DNA from 4 places in the Chondromyces crocatus genome. Region 2 is predicted to be linked to each of the others. Evidence: predicted binding sites of a transcription regulator. Region 2 holds the regulator's gene; each other region holds the start of a gene.
The links. Region 2 encodes HrcA, which represses chaperone genes, less so after heat shock. Its sites were predicted from a motif close to GNTAGCACTCNCCNNNGGNGAGTGCTANC; they were not measured.
Positions count from the first base shown of each region.

Region 1: a site for HrcA is predicted at 2,345-2,373, ahead of groES (co-chaperone GroES). Genes of this name have one in related genera too.
Region 3: a site for HrcA is predicted at 1,547-1,575, ahead of groES (co-chaperone GroES). Genes of this name have one in related genera too.
Region 4: a site for HrcA is predicted at 2,701-2,729, ahead of CMC5_RS19180 (DUF3293 domain-containing protein). Genes of this name have one in related genera too.

Region 1 covers NZ_CP012159.1:4,928,784-4,933,526, forward strand. The annotation lists gene CMC5_RS18245 (GNAT family N-acetyltransferase) at 1-362, shown strand, start outside; gene CMC5_RS18250 (hypothetical protein) at 422-736, opposite strand; gene CMC5_RS18255 (hypothetical protein) at 848-1,690, opposite strand; tRNA gene CMC5_RS18260 (tRNA-Glu) at 1,892-1,966, opposite strand; tRNA gene CMC5_RS18265 (tRNA-Gln) at 2,003-2,073, opposite strand; gene groES (co-chaperone GroES) at 2,530-2,820, shown strand; gene groL (chaperonin GroEL) at 2,907-4,595, shown strand.
Region 2 covers NZ_CP012159.1:13,028-17,770, reverse strand. The annotation lists gene CMC5_RS00060 (response regulator) at 1-174, opposite strand, end outside; gene CMC5_RS00055 (RluA family pseudouridine synthase) at 316-1,464, shown strand; gene hrcA (heat-inducible transcriptional repressor HrcA) at 1,501-2,559, opposite strand; gene CMC5_RS00045 (extensin family protein) at 2,729-3,589, shown strand; gene CMC5_RS00040 (hypothetical protein) at 3,695-4,699, shown strand.
Region 3 covers NZ_CP012159.1:10,040,326-10,045,068, forward strand. The annotation lists gene CMC5_RS36300 (NAD-dependent epimerase/dehydratase family protein) at 1-783, shown strand, start outside; gene groES (co-chaperone GroES) at 1,700-1,990, shown strand; gene groL (chaperonin GroEL) at 2,029-3,657, shown strand; gene CMC5_RS36320 (TrmH family RNA methyltransferase) at 3,870-4,382, opposite strand; gene CMC5_RS36325 (PDZ domain-containing protein) at 4,392-4,743, opposite strand, start outside.
Region 4 covers NZ_CP012159.1:5,190,022-5,194,764, reverse strand. The annotation lists gene CMC5_RS19195 (sensor histidine kinase) at 1-803, shown strand, start outside; gene CMC5_RS19190 (response regulator transcription factor) at 800-1,606, shown strand; gene CMC5_RS19185 (hypothetical protein) at 1,674-2,114, opposite strand; gene CMC5_RS19180 (DUF3293 domain-containing protein) at 2,230-2,697, opposite strand; gene CMC5_RS19175 (ABC transporter ATP-binding protein) at 2,912-3,952, shown strand; gene CMC5_RS19170 (ABC transporter permease) at 3,949-4,695, shown strand; gene CMC5_RS19165 (GldG family protein) at 4,695-4,743, shown strand, end outside.

The DNA.
Region 1 (4,743 bases), 4.9 Mb from region 2:
GGGACCGGGCGGGGCGCCTGGCGGGGTCGGCCACGGTCGGTGCGGCGACGAGCACGGAAGAGCGTGGGGCGAGTGTCGTGCGAGAACCCCAGCTTGCGCTGATGAGCGTCGAGGTTTCTCCGGCGAGGCCGCCCGAGGGAATGGGCGTGCTGGTCAATCACTGCCTGCGCCAGGACGCGCGGGGTCGTGGTCTCGGCGTCCTGCTTTCCAGCGAAGCGCTGCGTGCGGCGTGCGAGCGCTTCTCGCTCCAGAGCTTGGTGGCCATCACCGCCGAGCACGACGACAGGGCACGACGGATCGCCCGTCGCTGCGGGTTCTCTCCGCACCCCAGCGAGGGCGTGGTCTTCGTGGAGGGGACGTAGAGCCCCTCTCGACCTCCCCTTTCCGATCGCCAGGGACAGGCCTTGGGTGCGCTGTGCTCTCAGCTGGAGGCGAGAATGCGGAGGAGGCCGGCTTCGATGTCGCGGTGCCGTCGCACGCGGGCACCCAGGGAGATCAGGTAGTACACATCCCGACCCAGACCGAGGGGGGACGCGTAGAGGTCCTCGCCGCAGGTGAAGGCCTCGAGGAGCTCATCACTGGGGGCGGGGTCCGGACCGAGGCGAGCGCGGTGGGTGCCCAGCGCCGCGAGCTGCTCGAGGTCGCAGGCGTGGCCGGCGCCACCGACCAGCAGGCCATGGTGGTCGGCGAGCGCGGTCGCCTGCGCCCCGCTCCGGGTCGCGGCTGCTTCCAGCAACAGAGAAACGGCTTCCCGGGGAAGGGAACTTCGACGGGTACGGCGCTCGAGCATGCTGACCTCCGAGCGGACTTTGCCGCGGAGGTCAGCGCTCCTCCAAAAGAATGGAGATCACGGACGGGGGAGCCGGGCGATGGGGATGCGCTGTCGACCCGCCGGGAGCAGCTCCGGCAAGCCCGTCACCCACAGGTGCTCTCCCGCCTCGATGCGCGCCTGAAGGGCCTCGAGCGCCCCGTTGTCTTCCCCGTCGACCCAGCGCTCCGGGGGAGGGGAGGGGAGCGCGTTGCCCGGCTCCCCCGCGAGGTGTCGGAGGGCTCGGTCATCGACCGTGACCTCGTACGTGAGGCTCGCGGGGTAGGTGTGCGCTGGGGTCCACGCCGTCAGCAGCCGGAGCGGACCCATGCGGGCGTGGAGACGCAGAGCCCGACTGTTCCACTGGGTGACCCCGATCTGGCGTCTGGCGTTGAAGACCTTGAGGGCGACCGCCTTGGTCAGGCGCCCGATCCCACGGAGGGCGTCGTCCGCGGACAGGTCGCGCAAGCTGCAGAGGTTGTGACCGACCCAGGTCCCTGGTGTGAGCGTCGGTATCGCGACGTACATCGACAAGGGGACGAGTCCAGCGTACCCGGTCGGGATCTGAAGGTGCTCGGCCACCTTCCTCGGCAAAGCATCGGCGCGCTTGCCCAACCCCACGATGCCTCCCGGCAGCTCGGCGGCGTCGTAGAAGACCCAGCGGGGCATGGGCATCCCCTCCGGGCCGAACGTCGCCGCATCGAGCGCGGAGAGCAGATCCAGGAAGGATGATGCTTCGCGACGAAGCGGATCGATGATGCCATCGCGCGCTGGCTGGAGCCCGAAGGGCTGCAGGTCGAAGTGAGCGCGGTTCTCTGGCGTCGCGACCAGGAACAGCTCCAGCTCCTCGAGAAGCCGCGCATTGTCTACGTGCAGCGTCATCAAGCCTCCTCGCGTGAGATGCCTGCCCGGCACCCCGCAGAAAAGCCAGCAACGACGCTGACACGGACGACGAAACCTCCGCTCGCCACCTGGACGAGGAGAGAGCCGTGTCGTTGCTTTACTGGGCCACGGCAGTGCTCAGGTGTTGAAGCCACCTGAGCAGGTCTACTGCATGCAGCCCGGAAGCGTTTCAGGAAAAAGTGGCGATCCCAGCGGGAATTGAACCCGCGTTACCGACGTGAGAGGCCGGCGTCCTAACCGCTAGACGATGGGACCACTGAGCTAGCCAGTGCAGAGCACTGGATTGCTTCGCTGGGGGACAAGGATTCGAACCTTGATAGCCAGAGCCAGAATCTGGCGTCCTGCCATTAGACGATCCCCCAAGGGGCGTCGGAACTTGTTTCAATCAGCGCCGACGGGCCGCGATATCTACTCGTTCTGGCGTCCCTGTCAACGGGAAAAATGGATCGGACGTTGAAGCCTGGGCGGTTCTGCGGGAATTCGCGGGTGATGACCGCCTGCTGCCCGACGGGGTGGAGCCCCCTTCCCGACGGCCCGGACGATGCCCCTGACGCACGGGCGAGGAGGTTTTTCTGAGCCCGGCTCGTTCTGTCTCTTGACCTAGCGCGTGATCGATTTACCTTCCGCGCGACTTTTGGCCACCAGCCAGGGAGAGTGCCAATCGCCCAGAGTTTCAGCGGCTTGGCGCTGCTGAACGGTCGGTCCCAGCTCCGAACGCAGTTGAAGAGCAAGGTTCCGGTCGCCCGATTCGGGTCTCGTTGGGTTGTCGGGTGTGGGGCACACCTGTGGTTCTGGTGGGGAAGATGTAGGAGGGCACCATGAAGATCAGGCCGCTGCAGGACAGGATCGTGGTCAAGCGTCTGGAGGGAGAGACGAAGACCAAGGGGGGGATCATCATCCCCGACTCGGCCAAGGAGAAGCCCATCGAGGGCCAGGTCGTGGCCGTGGGGAACGGGAAGGTTCTCAAGAACGGCAAGAACCGCCCGCTCGAGGTGAGCGTCGGTGATGTGGTCCTGTTCGGGAAGTACAGCGGGACCGAGGTGAAGATCGATGGCGAGGAGCATGTGCTGCTCCGTGAGGATGACATCCTCGCCGTGACGCAAAAGTAAGCCGCGGCGCTGTCTGTCGTCGCCATTGGAAGAGTTGGAACCGCAATCGCGCGGCCGGATGGGCTGCGACGAAGGGAAGTGAGATCATGTCTGCCAAGGAGATTGTCTACAGCCGCAGCGCTCGGGCCTCGATCCTGAGGGGCGTCAACACGCTCGCCGACGCCGTCAAGGTGACCCTCGGTCCCAAGGGCCGGAACGTCGTGATCGAGAAGAGCTGGGGCTCTCCCGTGGTGACCAAGGACGGGGTCACCGTGGCCAAGGAGATCGAGCTTCACGGCAAGCTCGAGAACATGGGGGCGCAGATGGTGCGCGAGGTCGCCTCCAAGACCAGCGATCGGGCTGGCGACGGCACCACGACGGCCACCGTACTGGCTCAGGCGATCTACGCTGACGGCCTTCGCCTCGTCGAGGCGGGTCACAACCCGATGGGTCTGAAGCGCGGCATCGACGCCGCCGTCGAGAAGGTGCTCCAGTCGATCCATGACAGCGCCACGCCGACGCGCGACAAGGCGCAGATCGCCCAGGTTGCCACCATCAGCGCCAACGGCGATCGCGAGATCGGCGAGATCCTCGCCGAGGCGATGGAGAAGGTGGGCAAGGAAGGCGTCATCACCGTCGAAGAGAACAAGCGGATGACGACGGAGCTCGACACCGTCGACGGGATGCAGTTCGACCGTGGGTACCTGTCGCCCTACTTCGTGACCGACGCCGACAAGATGCGGACCGTGATGAACGACCCGCTCATCCTCGTCCACGAGAAGAAGATCGCCGCGATGGCCGATCTCCTCCCCCTCCTCGAGCAGGTCGTGAAGCAGGGCCGTGAGCTCCTGATCATCGCCGAGGACATCGAGGGTGAGGCCCTCGCGACCCTCGTGGTGAACCGGCTGCGTGGCACCATCAAGGTGGCTGCCGTGAAGGCGCCCGGGTTCGGCGATCGCCGCAAGGAGATGCTCAAGGACATCGCGATCCTGACGGGCGCCACGGCGTTCATGGAGGATCTCGGCCAGAAGCTCGAGAGCGCCACCGTGCACGATCTCGGGACGGCCAAGCGCGTCGAGATCGACAAGGACAACACGGTCATCGTCGACGGCGCCGGCGACAAGACGGCCATCAAGGGCCGCATCGAGTCGATCCGGAAGCAGATCGGCGACACGTCGAGCGACTACGACCGCGAGAAGCTCCAGGAGCGCCTGGCCAAGCTCGCTGGCGGCGTCGCCGTGGTGCGCGTCGGTGCCGCGACCGAGACGGAGATGAAGGAGAAGAAGGCGCGCGTCGAGGATGCCCTCCACGCCACCCGCGCTGCCGTCGAAGAAGGCATCGTCGTCGGTGGTGGTGTGGCGCTGCTCCGTGCCGCAGCGTCGCTCGACGCGCTGTCCTTCGACGACGAGCGCAAGGTGGGTGTCGGCATCGTCCGGCGCTCGCTCGAAGCCCCCATCCGTCAGATCTCGAAGAACGCCGGGCTCGAGGGCTCCGTCGTGGTCGAGAAGGTCCGCGCGGGGCAAGGCCACTTCGGCTTCAATGCCGCGACGGACACCTACGAAGATCTGATGGCCGCTGGCGTGATCGATCCCGCCAAGGTCGTCCGCCACGCGCTCGCCAATGCGGCGAGCGTCTCGGGCCTGATGCTGACCACCGAAGCCTTGATCGCCGAGAAGCCGAAGAAGGAGAAGGCGGCCGCCGGTCCCGGCGGTGGTGGCGGCATGGGCGGCATGGGCGGCATGGGCGGCATGGGCGGCATGGGCGGCATGGGCGGCATGGGCGACTTCGATATGTGATGAGCGGTCGCCGCTCGTGAGGTTCAGGCAGGCGCCTCGGCGCTGCGCCTGATGCCAGGAAGGGCCTGCGATGCAGGCCCTTCGTCATTTTGTGAGGCATCGGGGGCACCGCCGTGGCGAGGCCGCCGAGCTTCTCGATCCTGGGCCT
Region 2 (4,743 bases):
CGGCTCCAGGGAGACGTCGGCGATGACCACGTCGGGCTTGTCGCTCTTCAGTTTCTGAAGCGCGGCGTCGGGGCTGTTCGCCGTGACGACGCGAAACTCGGGGCCCGCAAAGGTGATTTCGAGCACTTTGCGAAGGGTCACGCTGTCGTCGACGGCGAGGACGGTGCTGGGCACGAAGGGAGCTCCTCTCGGTTGGCCTGATCTCAGGCGGCCTGACAATCAGCCTGCGCCGCTATCTTCGGCCCCTGCCGCGCGATGTGTCAACATCGCGGTGTTTCGCCCTCCCTGTCCGGACGTCCCACGAGCCCTTCATTCATGCGCCGACGACCTTCCGATCGCTCCCACAAGGTGACCCCTGATGAGACCTTCCCCGCCGGGGAGAAGGCCGAGGAGACCTTCCCCGCCGGGGAGAAGGCCGAGGAGGCCGAGGCGGTGCCTGAGCCGCTCGGTGGACCCACCGAGGCCGCCGAAAAGTTGCCCGGCGCGCCCCGGGATCCGGAGGCCCCCTTGCGGGATGGGGAGTGGGTCGTGCCCAGGGAGCTCGGAGGCAAGCCGCTGGACGGCGCCGTGCGCTCGCTGCTCGGGGTGACCTGGGCAGAGGCGCGGCGGCTGGTCGCGTCCGGCAAGATCCGGGTCGGCGAGGCGGTGGTCACGGACGCGCGACGCCTCGTCGGCCGGGGGTCCACGCTGTCGCTCCGGCTGCGGGCGCCGCGTCCCGAGACGACGCGCCGGAAGCAGGCCGAAGGGGAACTCTTGGTCCATGTGGACGCGGCGGTGGTGGTGGTGAACAAGCCCGCCGGCATCAGCACCGTGCCCTTCGGCGACGAACCTTCCGAGGAGATGACGCTGGACGCGCTGGTGCGCGACGTGCTGTCCCATCGGGATCACATCCGCGGCCGCGCGCCGCTCGGCGTGGTGCACCGCCTGGACAAAGGTACCAGTGGGCTGCTGGTCTTCGGGCGGACGGTGGCCGCGAAGCAGCACCTGAGCCAGCAGCTCCGCCAGCACACCACCCACCGGCGCTACCTGGCCATCGCGCACGGCGTGGTGCGGTCGGGCACGGTGAAGTCGTACCTCGTCGAGAACCGAGGCGACGGCCTGCGGGGGTCGGCGTCGCGAGGGATGCGCGAAGGGCAGGTGGCGGTGACCCACGTCGAAGCCCTGGAGGTGCTGCCCGGAGGCGCGACGCTGGTGGCCTGCCGGCTGGAGACCGGAAGGACACACCAGATCCGGATCCACCTTGCCGAGCGCGGCAATCCGATCGTGGGGGAGCAGGTCTACGTGCGGGACTACCCCGGGGAGAAACTCCTCGCACCGCGCCCGATGCTGCACGCCGCGGAGCTCGGCTTCGTGCATCCGTCGACGGGGCGCGCGATGCGCTTCGACATCCCGCCTCCCCCGGACTTCGTGAAGGTCCTCGAGCGGCTGCGCAGGGCAGGGACGGGAGGGACGGGGACGGGCTGACCCGACCGGGGCGTCGAGGCATCCCGCTGCGGGCGTTCAGCGCGGCAGCCGCGCTCGGGCTTCGCTCACGGCGGCAGCGGTCGCGTCGACGAGGGGCATCACCCGCGCGTAGTCCATGCGCGTCGGCCCGATCACGCCGACCGTGCCCGCGATGCGACCGTTCTCCGTGTAAGGAGCCGCGACCACGCTGAGCTGTCCTCCGGCCATCCCGGCCTCGCTTCCGACGAAGACGGCGATGGCGCCGCTGCCCGCGGCAAGGGTGCGATCCAGCAGGTCGAGGATCTCTTCGCGCTCCTCCAGCGCCTTCATGAGCATCTTCAAGCGTTCCACGTCCGCGTACTCCGGCAGATCGAGGAGGCGGTTCTGTCCCTCGATGACGACCTCGCCGCGCCGGACCATGTCCGCGGTCGCGAGCTGACCCAGCTCGAAGGCCCGTCGCCGCAGGGTATCCAGCTCGTGGCGTTCGTCGGCGAGGCGACGGGCGAAGATGTCGCGGACCTCGCCGAGCGTGCGCCCTCCGATGACGTCGGCGAGGAGGTTGTGCATGCGCGACAGCTCCTCCTCGCTCACCGGTGCGTCGATGACGATGAAGCGGTTCTCCACGGTCCCGTCCGCGAAGACGAGGACGGCGAGGAGCTGGTTCGGGCGCGTGGCGATGAAGCGCAGCGTGGAGAGCGCGCGCACGGCGGTGCTCGGTGCGGCGATCACGGCGGCGGCGCCGGAGAGTTCGGAGAGGTAACGCCCGGTCTCGCGGAGGGGGTCGCTGGCGTGGCTGTAGATCTCCTGGAAGCGCGCCCCGAGTTCGGCCTGCTGCTGCGGCTGCACCGCGCGCACCTCGAGCAGCGTGTCGATGAACATCCGGAGCGCGCTGTCGGTGGGGACGCGGCCTGCCGAGGTGTGGGGTTGCTGCAGGTAGCCCGCCTCCTCGAGATCGGCGAGGACGTTCCTGATCGACGCTGCCGAGAGATCCAGCCCGTAGCGGCGCGCCAGCGTCCTGCTCCCCACGGGCATGCCCGTCGAGATGAACTCGGTCACCGCAGCGAGGAGAATCTTACGCGCGCGGACCGACAGGTCATGCTTCGACAGGTCACTCATGATGCAGCCACAGAGTCGCTCAGTGCTTTGATTTTTATAGCTTTCCCCGTGTACAGGTCAAACCTGGCGGTGAGCTGCCGACCCCGGGAGAGGTGGATGAGCTGATGGTCCGGCACACGCGAGATGCGACCCCACCCACCCGGCTTCTTCCAGCTGGCCTGTCCAGGTCATGAGGGGACGCCTCGTTTTCGTCATCGCTGCGGTTGTGGCCGTCCTCGTCAGCGCCTTCCCTGTCTCGGGGAAACCCAAGGTGCGCTACCGAGAGGGCTGGGCCGAGCATCCCTGGGCGCGGTACGCAGCGATGGCGGGGCCGCAGTGTGTGGCCACCTTGAGGCAGCGCGGTGTGCGCGCGCTCGCTGTCGAGGACGCGCCCGGTGTGCTCTCGCCCGTGCGGCTGCCCGAGGGGGCGGGCGGCGTGCTCTACCGGACGAGGGCGCCTGCGCATGTGCGTGCTCGTCACCCTGGTGAGGTGATGGACTGTCGCCTGGCGCTGGCATTGCAGGATTTCAGCGCCATCCTGCGAGCGCACGGCATCCGAGAGGTGGAGATCGCGTCGGCCTTTCGTCCACGCCGAGCCCGGAGCCCCCTGGGGCTGCACGAGCACCTGCTGCGGCACGAAGGCGGGTTGGCCGTGGATGTCCTGCGGTTCGGTGTCGGGACGGAAGAAGGCAACGAGAGGCCGAGCGGCAGCGCGTCGGACGACGGGAGGCCGAGCGGCAGCGCGTCGGGCCATGGGACCTCGGTCCACGAGACCTCGGGCCGTGGGACGTCGCATCGGGGGACGTCGGGGGGTGGAGGGCGAGCGTGGCTCGACGTGGAGCACGATTTCGGCGGGGTGATCGGGGCGCCGGTCTGCGGTGCGGGGCAGAATGCGCTCACTCCAGCGGGAAAAACGCTGCGGGCCATCGTTTGTGAGGCGGCCTCGCGCCACCTGTTCACCTCGATCCTCACCCCCAACTACGATCGAGCGCACAAAAACCACCTGCATCTCGAGGTGACGCCAGGCGTCCAATGGGAGCTCCTTCGTTAAGAAGGATGAGCGGCGTGACGCATCGGAGGTAAGCCGGCTATGTTTACGCGCGTGACCGCCCGAAAGTCTTCCCGAACCCGCGGAGCAGCACTGACGATCGCTGCCATGGCCGTGGCGACTTCGTTCGCGGGCTGCCCTTGCATCAGCGGCCCGGTCAACGCGAGCCCTGCGCTGCGGTGGTTCCTGTTCTCGAACTTCGGCGCCAGCAAGATATGCCCCGAGATGCTCAAGTCGGGGATGTCACTGAAGCTGCAGGACCGCTCACCGGCCATCGGGAGGTTCTTCCCGATGCAGTGCTCGTACAACGTCGACGACAGCACGAAGACGGTGACGGTGAACATCGGAGGGACGGGCTACGGCTACGTGATGCCCGCGAAGCGTGTGGGCTTCTCGCTGACGGCTTCGGTGGAGTACCGCCCCGACTTTCAGATCGCCGGAGACGACATCTACATCTGGGGAAAGCTGAACCGCGTGGTGCAGGGCCCCAACTTCCAGCTCGGCTACGTGGAGAACCCGGTGGTGGATGTGATGGCGAACGTGACGCCCTTCGGCAACATCGCCAACTTCCTCGGCAACCAGGTGGTCGCCGGGATGCTGAGCCAGGGCTTCACGGTGGTCTACAACGAGGACACCGGCAAGGAGTTCACCCTGGGGACGATCCTTCCACCAGCGAAGCCGCACCGACCTTTCGACGTGACCTCGACCTCGTACCTCACGTTTGCGAACGAGGTGATCGAGGTGAACGCGCAGCAGCGCGACTACCTGGGGCCGTTCGAGATCGTGGAGGCCGGGCAGTCCTTGTTCTTGAAGATCAGCACCGAGGGCGCGCCCGTGGACGTGATGATCGTCGACAAGGGAACAGGGGACGCTTGGCGCGAGGCCTACCAGACCGGCAAGCCACTCGGCCCGCCGATGGGGCCGGTGCAAGCGGGAGGTCCGCTGCAGCCTGGCACCGTGGACAGCCGGAGATACCCGCTGCGGCCGGGGCTCTACTACGTGGTGATCGACAACACGAGCGCCGCAGGGCTGGTCAGTCCGCCCGTGAACATCCTCAATCCGCTCGGTGGAACCGCGGCGCGTGTGAGCTACCTGGCGCAGCTCGTGGAGTGAATTCCTTGGAGCGTGGAGAGATTTCTCCGCTGATCGGAAGCTGA
Region 3 (4,743 bases), 1.4 Mb from region 2:
CATCACCTCGCCGCCGTCTACAAGACGTGGATGCCCGACCCGCGCCCGCTGTACCGGGTCAACGTCGAGGGCACCACGACCGCGCTGAACGCTGCGCGTGCAGCCCGCATTCCCCGCGTGGTGTTCACTTCTTCGATCGCAGCGATCGGCCTCCGCGACGATGGTGAGCCGAGCGACGAAACCGTGGCCTGGAACCTCCACACCATCGCCAGCGACTACGTGCTCACCAAGCACCTCTCCGAGCGCATCGCGCTGAGCTTCGCCGAAGCTGGCCTGCCCCTGGTCGTGGTGAACCCCGGCTTCCCCTTCGGCGCTGGCGACATCGGCCCCACGCCCACCGGCAGGTTCCTGCTGTCGCTCCTCCGTCACGAGACGCCCGCCCTGGGCGCCGGAGGCATCGCCGCCATCGACGTGGACGACGTCGCGGTCGGACACCTCACCGCAGAGACGCGCGGCCGCATCGGCGAGCGGTACATCCTCGCCAACCACAACGTGAGCTTCATCGAGCTGGCGCGCCTCGTCGAGGAGGTGGCTGGCGTCCCCGCGCCTCGGCTGCGCATCCCTGGGTGGGCGGGCCGTGGCGCCGCGCTCGCGATGGAGCTGTGGGCCGACCACGTGAGCCACACCGAGCCCCAGGCGACCTACCGCAGCATCCAGTACATCCAGCGCGCCGCCTACTTCGACGCCTCCAAGGCGCGTCGAGAACTCGACCTCCCCTGCACGCCCCTTCGCACCTCGATCGAGCGCGCCGTCACCTGGTTCCGCGCCCAGGGCATGGCCTGATCCCGAGCGCGCCTCCCTCCGGCCCCTCACCAGTCCCACCCCGCTCCACGACTCCCCGAAACGATCCGCTCGCCATTCCCTGTGCTCGACGAGACCTCGGAGCGTTCCGACCGTCGGTTTCCTGCGCTCGACGAGTCCTCGGAACGTTTCGACCGTCGGTTTCCTGCGCTCGACGAGTCCTCGGAACGTTTCGACCGTCGGTTTCCTGCGCTCGACGAGTCCTCGGAGCGTTCCGACCGTCGGTTTCCTGCACTCGACGAGTCCTCGGAACGTTTCGACCGTCGGTTTCCTGCGCTCGACGAGACCTCGGAGCGTTCCGACCGTCGGTTTCCTGCGCTCGACGAGACCTCGGAGCGTTCCGACCGTCGGTTTCCTGCGCTCGACGAGACCTCGGAGCGTTCCGATCGTCGGTTCCCTGCGCCTCACGACCCCTCGGAGCGTTCCGATCGTCGGTTCCCTGCGCCTCACGACCCCTCGGATGGCTCCCTCTCCGCAGGTGGCTCCCCGACCCCAAGCGAAGGGGCCCGCTCCCCTCACCCCATGAGGAAAGCCCGTCCCGTCCTCGGGGCCCCTGCCGCCATCCTGGCCACCCCCCTCCTTCCCTCGAGGAGCGAACCACGCTCCGGCTCGCGGGAAGATGTCCCTCGGAGCGGTCCAGGATGGCAGGAAACCTTTGCGATTTCGGTAACTTGTCGGATCCGTCAGAAATCCGCAGGGGGCTCCGCTTGACAGCCCCCCTCCACTGACTAAGTTGCCGGCGCTCGCTAGCACTCGCCCATGACGAGTGCTAGCAGCCCACTCAGAACGTAGTCACAACGAGGCGTCATGTCCGCCGGAGCACTCCGGCCGATGGGCGACCACCTCGTCCAGACATTTGGGGAGACGTCGGGATCGTCGTCCCCGGAGGGTTCCTATCATGAAGATCCGTCCGCTCCAGGACCGCGTGATCGTCAAGCGCATCAAGGAAGAAGAGAAGACCAAGGGGGGCATCATCATCCCCGACTCCGCCAAGGAGAAGCCGATCGAGGGCACCGTCGTGGCCGTCGGTAACGGCAAGGTCCTCGAGGACGGCTCGACTCGGAAGCTCGACCTGAAGGAGGGCGACCGCGTCCTCTTCGGCAAGTACTCGGGCACCGAGGTGAAGGTCGAAGGCGAGGAGCACCTGATCCTCCGCGAGGACGACATCCTCGGCGTCCTCGAGCAGTGATCCACGCGACCGACAAGGACTAGCAGGAGAGAACGACAATGGCTGCCAAGGAAATTTTCTACAACGAGTCGGCTCGCAGCTTGATCCTCGCTGGCGTGAACGCGCTGGCTGACGCGGTCAAGGTCACCCTCGGCCCCAAGGGCCGTAACGTGGTCATCGAGAAGAGCTTCGGCTCGCCCACGGTCACCAAGGACGGCGTCACCGTCGCCAAGGAGATCGAACTCGAGAACCGCTTCGAGAACATGGGCGCGCAGATGGTGCGCGAGGTCGCGTCGAAGACCAGCGACATCGCGGGCGACGGCACCACGACCGCCACCGTGCTCGCTCAGGCGATCTACCGCGAGGGCTCCAAGCTCGTCGCCGCCGGGCACAACCCGATGGAGATCAAGCGCGGCATCGACAAGGCCGTGGCCGCGATCGTCGAGCACCTGAAGAGTGTCTCCAAGCAGACCAAGGACGCGAAGGAGATCGCGCAGGTCGGCACGATCAGCGCCAACGGCGACGAGACGATCGGCAAGCTCCTCGCCGACGCGATGGAGAAGGTCGGCAAGGAAGGCGTGATCACGGTCGAGGAGGCGAAGAGCGCCGAGACGACGCTCGACGTGGTCGAGGGCATGCAGTTCGACCGTGGCTACCTCAGCCCCTACTTCGTGACCGATCCCGAGGCCATGAAGACGGTGATGGAGGACTGCTTCATCCTCATCTCGGAGAAGAAGATCTCCAACATGAAGGACCTCCTCCCGGTCCTCGAGGCGATTGCGAAGAGCCAGAAGCAGCTCCTCATCATCGCCGAGGACATCGAGGGCGAGGCGCTCGCGACGCTGGTCGTGAACAAGCTCCGCGGCACGCTGCACTGCGCGGCCGTGAAGGCCCCCGGCTTCGGTGATCGCCGCAAGGAGATGCTGAAGGACATCGCGATCCTGACCGACGGCCAGGTGATCGCGGAGGAGCTCGGCCTCAAGCTCGAGAACGTCACCATCAGCGATCTCGGCAAGGCCAAGACCGTCCTGATCGACAAGGACAACACCACGATCGTGGGCGGCGCTGGCAAGAAGGAGAAGCTCAAGGCTCGCCAGCAGGAGATCCGCGCTCAGATCGAGAACACCACCAGCGACTACGATCGCGAGAAGCTGCAGGAGCGCCTCGCCAAGCTCGTGGGCGGCGTGGCGGTGGTCAAGGTCGGCGCCGCGACCGAGACCGAGATGAAGGAGAAGAAGGCACGCGTCGAGGACGCGCTGCACGCGACCCGCGCTGCCGTCGAAGAGGGCATCGTGGCCGGCGGCGGCGTGGCGCTCATCCGCGCTCAGACCTCGCTCGAGGGCATCAAGCTCACCGACGAGCAGCGGTTCGGGGTGAACATCATCCGCCGCGCGATCGAGGAGCCCCTCCGCCAGATCACCACCAACGCGGGCGAGGAAGGCTCGATCGTGGTCCAGAAGGTCCGCGAGGGGAAAGACTCGTTCGGCTACAACGCGGCGACCGGCGAGTACGGCGACCTGCTGGCCATGGGCGTCATCGACCCGGTGAAGGTCGTGCGCTCCGCACTGCAGAACGCGGCGAGCGTCGCCAGCCTGATGCTGACCACCGAGGCGCTCATCGCCGAGCGGCCGAAGGACGAGAAGGCGCCGGCAGCTGGTGGCCACGGCGGCCACAGCCACGACTTCTGATCGTCGGCTGACTCGTCAGCGATGACGTAGAGAGGGGATCGCCACGGCGGTCCCCTCTTTCTTTTTGTTGGTGCGCTGGCACATCGGCTTGTTGGTGCGCCGGCACATCGGCTTGTTGGTGCGCCGGCACATCGGCGCACACTGCGACCACAGTGAGCGCTGCGAGCCGATGGCGATGGCGCTGCGATCTGGAGTGAGTGCGTGGAGCGCGCTCAGCCCCCGCCGCGAGGATCGTTCCGCCGGGCCCACTCGCACATCACCATGCCCGCAGCGATCGCCACGGGGTACGAGTGGTTGATGCCGTACATGGGGATGGCGATGACGTCGTGGCAGGCCGCCAGCAGCGCCGGCGGGATGCCGTCGTTCTCGCTGCCGAGCAGGAAGACCAGGCCAGAGGGAAAGGACGCTTCCCATAGCGTCTGCTTGGCGTGGTCGCGCTCCACGCCGATGAGGTGGCGGCCCTCGATGGCGGAGAGGAACGAGTCCTCGTCCGGGTGCTCGACGATGTTCTCGTACTTCTGCATGCCCATGGCGGCGCGCTCGTAATACGGCTCGCTGCCGATCAGGATGATCTCCCGCGCGAGAAACGAGTGCGCGGTGCGGATGATCGCGCCGATGTTGAAGGGGTTCTTGGCGCGGCAGATGGCGATGGAGAAGTCGCTGCGCAGCGGGGCGAGCTCGTCGCGGATCTCGGCGGTGGTGAGGCCGAAGGGGGTGACCTTCACGGTGCAGGGTTACTCCAGCGCTTCGGTCTGATCGAAGGTCGGGTAGATCGGCCCTTCGGTGACGGTCACCGTCTCGGTCGTGCCGGTTGGGTGCTGCACCAGGAGGACGACGCCGGTGATGGGGACGCCGTTGAAGGCGCTGCGTATCTCGTTGGTGGACATGCGGCGGACTTCGCGGCCACCGATGGCGAGGATCTGGTCGCCGACCTTGATGCCGACGCGCTCCGCCGGGCCGCTCGGCGCGGTGCGGGTGATGTAGATGGAGCTGGTGCGCAGCTCGTACCAAAGGCCGAGGCCGATCCGGGCGTGGGCAGGCTCGAAGGCGAGCTCGATCTGTCCCCCGCCCTCGAGGTCGAGGTTG
Region 4 (4,743 bases), 5.2 Mb from region 2:
TCCTGGTGCTGACGTTCTGCGGGACGCTGGCGACCGGTGTGATCCTGGTCTGGGTGTTTCTCCGCCGAGAACGCAATTTGTCCGAGCTTCAGGCCGATTTCGTCTCGAAGGTCTCGCATGAGCTCAGGACGCCGCTCACCTCGATCCGGATGTTCACCGAGACCCTGCAGCTGCGGCGGGGGGATCCTCTCAGCGAGGACAGGTGCATCGAGGCGCTGACGAAGGAGAGCTCTCGGCTCCAGCAGCTCATCGATCGCCTGCTCGACTGGGGCCGCATGGAGAGCGGCCGACGCATCTACGAGCTGGGTGAGTACCATATCCACGAGATCATCGACGAGGCCATCAAGGCCTTCGAGCCCACGCGCGAGAGACGGGACGTCGAACTCGAGATCTCCATCGACGCCAGTATCCCCAAGGTCTCGTGCGACAAGAGCGCCATCGTCGACTCGCTCGTGAACCTGCTGTCGAACGCCTACAAGTACGGGGGTTCACCGCGGTGGATCGGCGTGAACGTGGTGGCCATCCCCAAGGGCGTATCGATCTCGGTTCGCGACAATGGCAAGGGGATCGCACGCCGCGAACACAAGCGAATCTTCGAGAAATTTTACCGCGTCGACGACCTCCTCGCGAGGCAGCAAGAAGGTTCTGGCCTCGGGCTCTCGATCGTGCGGCACGTGATGAGAGCACACCGCGGCAGGATCACGGTCGACAGCGAACCGGGGAAGGGCAGTACCTTCACGTTGATCTTGCCCAGCAAGCTCTCATCACGATCCCAGGCCGTCACAGGAAGCCAGCCCGCATGAAGCACCCGACCCAGGGAGACGGAGACGAAGCCGCCGTGACAAGCGTGAACCCCAGCCGCCGCATCGCTGGATCCGAGCGAGGGAACGTCTTCAACGACACCACGGCTCGCAGGCTCGCGTCGGCGCGTAGGCTCCTCGTCGTCGAAGACGACGACAGCATCGCCATGGGGCTCGAGATGAACCTGCAGGCCGAGGGCTACCAGGTCACCGTGGCCAAGGACGGAGAGCAGGGCCTGTCCCTGGCCCGGTCGAATGACTTCGATCTCCTGATCCTCGACCTGATGTTGCCACGGCTGAATGGCTTCGAGCTGCTGCGCATCCTCCGCGCCGAAGGTCATGTGCTTCCGGTCATCCTGCTGTCGGCGCGGGGTGCCGAAATGGACAAGGTGATGGGCCTGGAGCTCGGCGCCGAGGACTACATCACCAAGCCGTTTGGACTCGCCGAGATGCTCGCTCGCGTGAAGGCCGTGTTGCGCCGCGATGCCATCGCCAGGCCGGACGGCTCGATGCTCCGCTCGGGTGAGGTGGAGATCAACCGCGACACGCGGGAAGTGCGGCGAGGGGGGACGCTGGTGGAGCTGACGGCCACCGAGTTCGACGTGCTCCTCTGTCTCGTCGAGTCGTCCGGCCGCGTGCTGTCACGAGAGCAGATCCAGGCGCGCGTCTGGGGACCGGCTCACCACGGGACCACGCGAACCATCGACAATTTCATCCTCCAGCTACGAAGCAAGCTGGAGGAGAACCCCGCCGCACCGCGACACATCATCACGGTACGCGGCGTTGGTTACCGTTTCATCGCTTGAAGCACGACGTGCGGAGGAGGCTCTCCTGGCGTAGCCTCCTCCGTCGGAAGAGATGGCGCGGCGCGCCTCAGGGCGCCTGACAGAACTTGTTGATGCCGTCGACGAGAGGGTCCTCTTGCTTGACGGCCTTCTCCATCGCGGCCTGCGCGACGTTGATCTTGTCCGGGTCCTTCGCCTCGGCGGCAGCTGCCATGTCGCGCGCTGCCTTGGAGACCTCTCTGGCCATGCCCTGATAGTCGGTCGAGAACTTCTGCAGTTCCGGGAGGGTCAGCTTCACCACCGCGGCATCCGCCGCCACTTTCTCCATGGCGTCGGCCATCACCTTCAGGTCGGCAGCACCGGTGGGGTCCGGGTTGGCCTTCTGGCCCTTCTCGAGGCTCTGAACGCCTTTGTTGATGACCTCGATGAGGGCATTGCACTCGGAGATCTTGTTCTGCCCACAGCCGGTCACGAGGGCGAGGAGCCCGGCCCCGACGAGGAGCGCCGCCTTGATGACCTGATCCCGCATTCTGCTGTCCTCTCCTGGATATGGATCGCGCGCACCTTCGCTTAGCCGCGAAGTGGTTCGGGATGAAACGATATTTCGCGACAGGCTGCCGTCCTGCCCTGCGCAGGGCATGCGGTCAGGCGCGAACCCGCCAGTTCCCTTGAAAAGTTCTTCCGATGTCATCGGCCGTCGGATCGGTGATGATCAGCTCTGGCCGGCCATTCTGTGCGAAAACGACGGTGTTTTGCCGGAACACACGGCCAAACGAGATGGCCTCGTCCCGATCCATCCCGTGGACGAGCCACGCAGGCTCACGCCACACGCCCTCCGGCTCCGCCTCGGAACCCACGCAAGGTTCGACCCGGTAGCAGCCGAGGATCAGCAGGTCGCGCAGGACCATGTGGCGCTGATCGTTGACGCGCCGGGGGATCAGCATCGACCGGGGATTGTAGGCCGTGAGCACGGCGAACTTCCGGTTGAGCAGCTCGGGCAGCAACGACTGATCCTGGACGATCTCGCCGTCGAGCGAGGCCCGCAGTGGGCCATTCGCGGTCGGCAACTCGTAGATCGTGGAGAAATACGAACGAAGAAGCGCTTGATCCATCGGTTTTGCCCGAACGCCGGGCGAGGGTTATCAGAGAGTCCCGACCCTGGCTAGACGCCAGGAAACGCTGGGTTATGCCCCGATACACTCGGGGATGGAAGGAGGTGGTGTCCGAGAGGGCCGCTTCCTTTGCTCCGGAGGGTGCGCTAAGCCGTTGCGCAACGCCAGAGGGCTTTCGCTGGATGAGCCTGCGTCGCCCCAGGCCCCGGAACCCATGATCGAGGTCGAGCACCTCTCCAAACGGTACGGCACCCACCTGGCGGTCGACGACATCAGCTTCAAGGTCGACCGGGGTGAGATTGTAGGATTCCTTGGCCCCAATGGTGCCGGCAAGAGCACCACCCTGCGCATCCTCGCAGGCTTCCTGGGTGCGACGAGCGGGCGGGTCAGCGTCGCGGGGCACGATCTCGTCGACGATCCACTGAAAGCGCGAGCGGCGCTCGGCTACATGCCCGAGACCTCACCGCTGTACCCGGAGATGCGCGTCTCCGAGTATCTCACGTTCCGCGCCGAGCTGAAGCTGGTGCCGCGTGCCGCTCGCCGCAGTGCAGTGGAACGGGCGATGCGGGACGCAGGCGTCGAGCACGTCGCAAGCACCCCGATCGGCCACCTCTCCAAGGGGTATCGTCAGCGCGTCGGCCTTGCAGATGCGCTCGTGAGCGACCCTCCCCTGCTCATCCTGGACGAGCCCACCGCAGGGCTCGATCCGAACCAGATCCGCGAGGTTCGCGCGCTGATCCGGCGCTTGGGTGACGACCGCACCGTGCTGCTGTCGACGCATATCCTTTCGGAAGTCGAAGCGACCTGTTCCCGCGCGATCGTCATCTCCCGGGGACGTCTGGTGGCCGAGGGGACCATCGACGAGATCCGTGCGATGCGTCGCCCACCCGCCGTGTGCCTCGCCGTCAGGGGTGACACGGAGCGAGCGGTTGCAGCAGCGCGCGCCGTCACGGGCGTGCGTACCGTGCTCACGCCGTCAGCATTCAGCGACGACGCCACCGGGAGTGTCGAGGTCGAGCTCGATCAAGAGGTGGATGCGGGTGAGGTCACCGAAGCCGTGGTGCGCGCACTCGTGGGAGCCGACATCGGCATCCGCTCCATCTCCCATCGTGCGGAGTCGCTCGAGCAGGTCTTCTCCGAGCTGACACGAGGCGAATCTACTCACGCAGCGCTCCCGCACGAGCCAGGCGCGTCCACGGGGAGCGTGCCTGGGACGCCGACGCCTCCCCGGAAGAGCAAAAAGGGGAAGCGATGAGAGGCTTCTGGCCCATCTTCAAGCGAGAGCTGTTCTCGCTCTTCGTCACGCCCCTGGCCTGGGTGCTGCTCACGGCCTTCCTGGTCGTACAAGGCCTGCATTTCTTCCTGATCGTCACTCACTTCGCCAACCAGGCCGATCTCGCAGCCGATGGTGGGCCAGTGCAGAGCTTCTTCGGACAGACGATCTTTCTTTACCTGCCACTCCTCTTCATCTGTCCGCTGCTCACTATGCGGCTCTTCGCCGAGGAGCGACGGAGCGGGACCATCGAGGCGCTGCTCACGGCTCCGGTGGGGACGACCGGCGTCGTGCTCGCCAAGTACCTCGCGGCCCTGGTGACGTACATCGTCATGTGGGCGCCAACGCTGCTCTACCTGGTGCTCATCCAGCAGACGGGCGAGGTCGATTGGCGTGTGGTGGGGGCCTCGTACCTGGGGCTCATCCTGGTGGGCGGAGGCTATCTCGCGATCGGCACGATGACCTCTGCCATGTCGAGCAGCCAGGTGCTCGCCGCGGGGCTCAGCACCATGACACTGGTTGCGCTGTTCATGCTCGGGATCGGGGAGTTCATCGTCCCCAGCGGCCCGGTCCACGATCTGTGCGCGTACCTCTCGGTGTGGACTCAGATGAATGACTTTTCTAGGGGGATCGTCGACCTGCGTCGTCTCACGTTCGATGCGACGCTCATCGCGCTTCCCTTGTTCATCACGGTGCGCGCGGTCGATGCCTGGAGGTGGGGGTGATGTCCGAGCGCACGTCTCACGCCCGACACGGTACGCCGTTGCTGACCA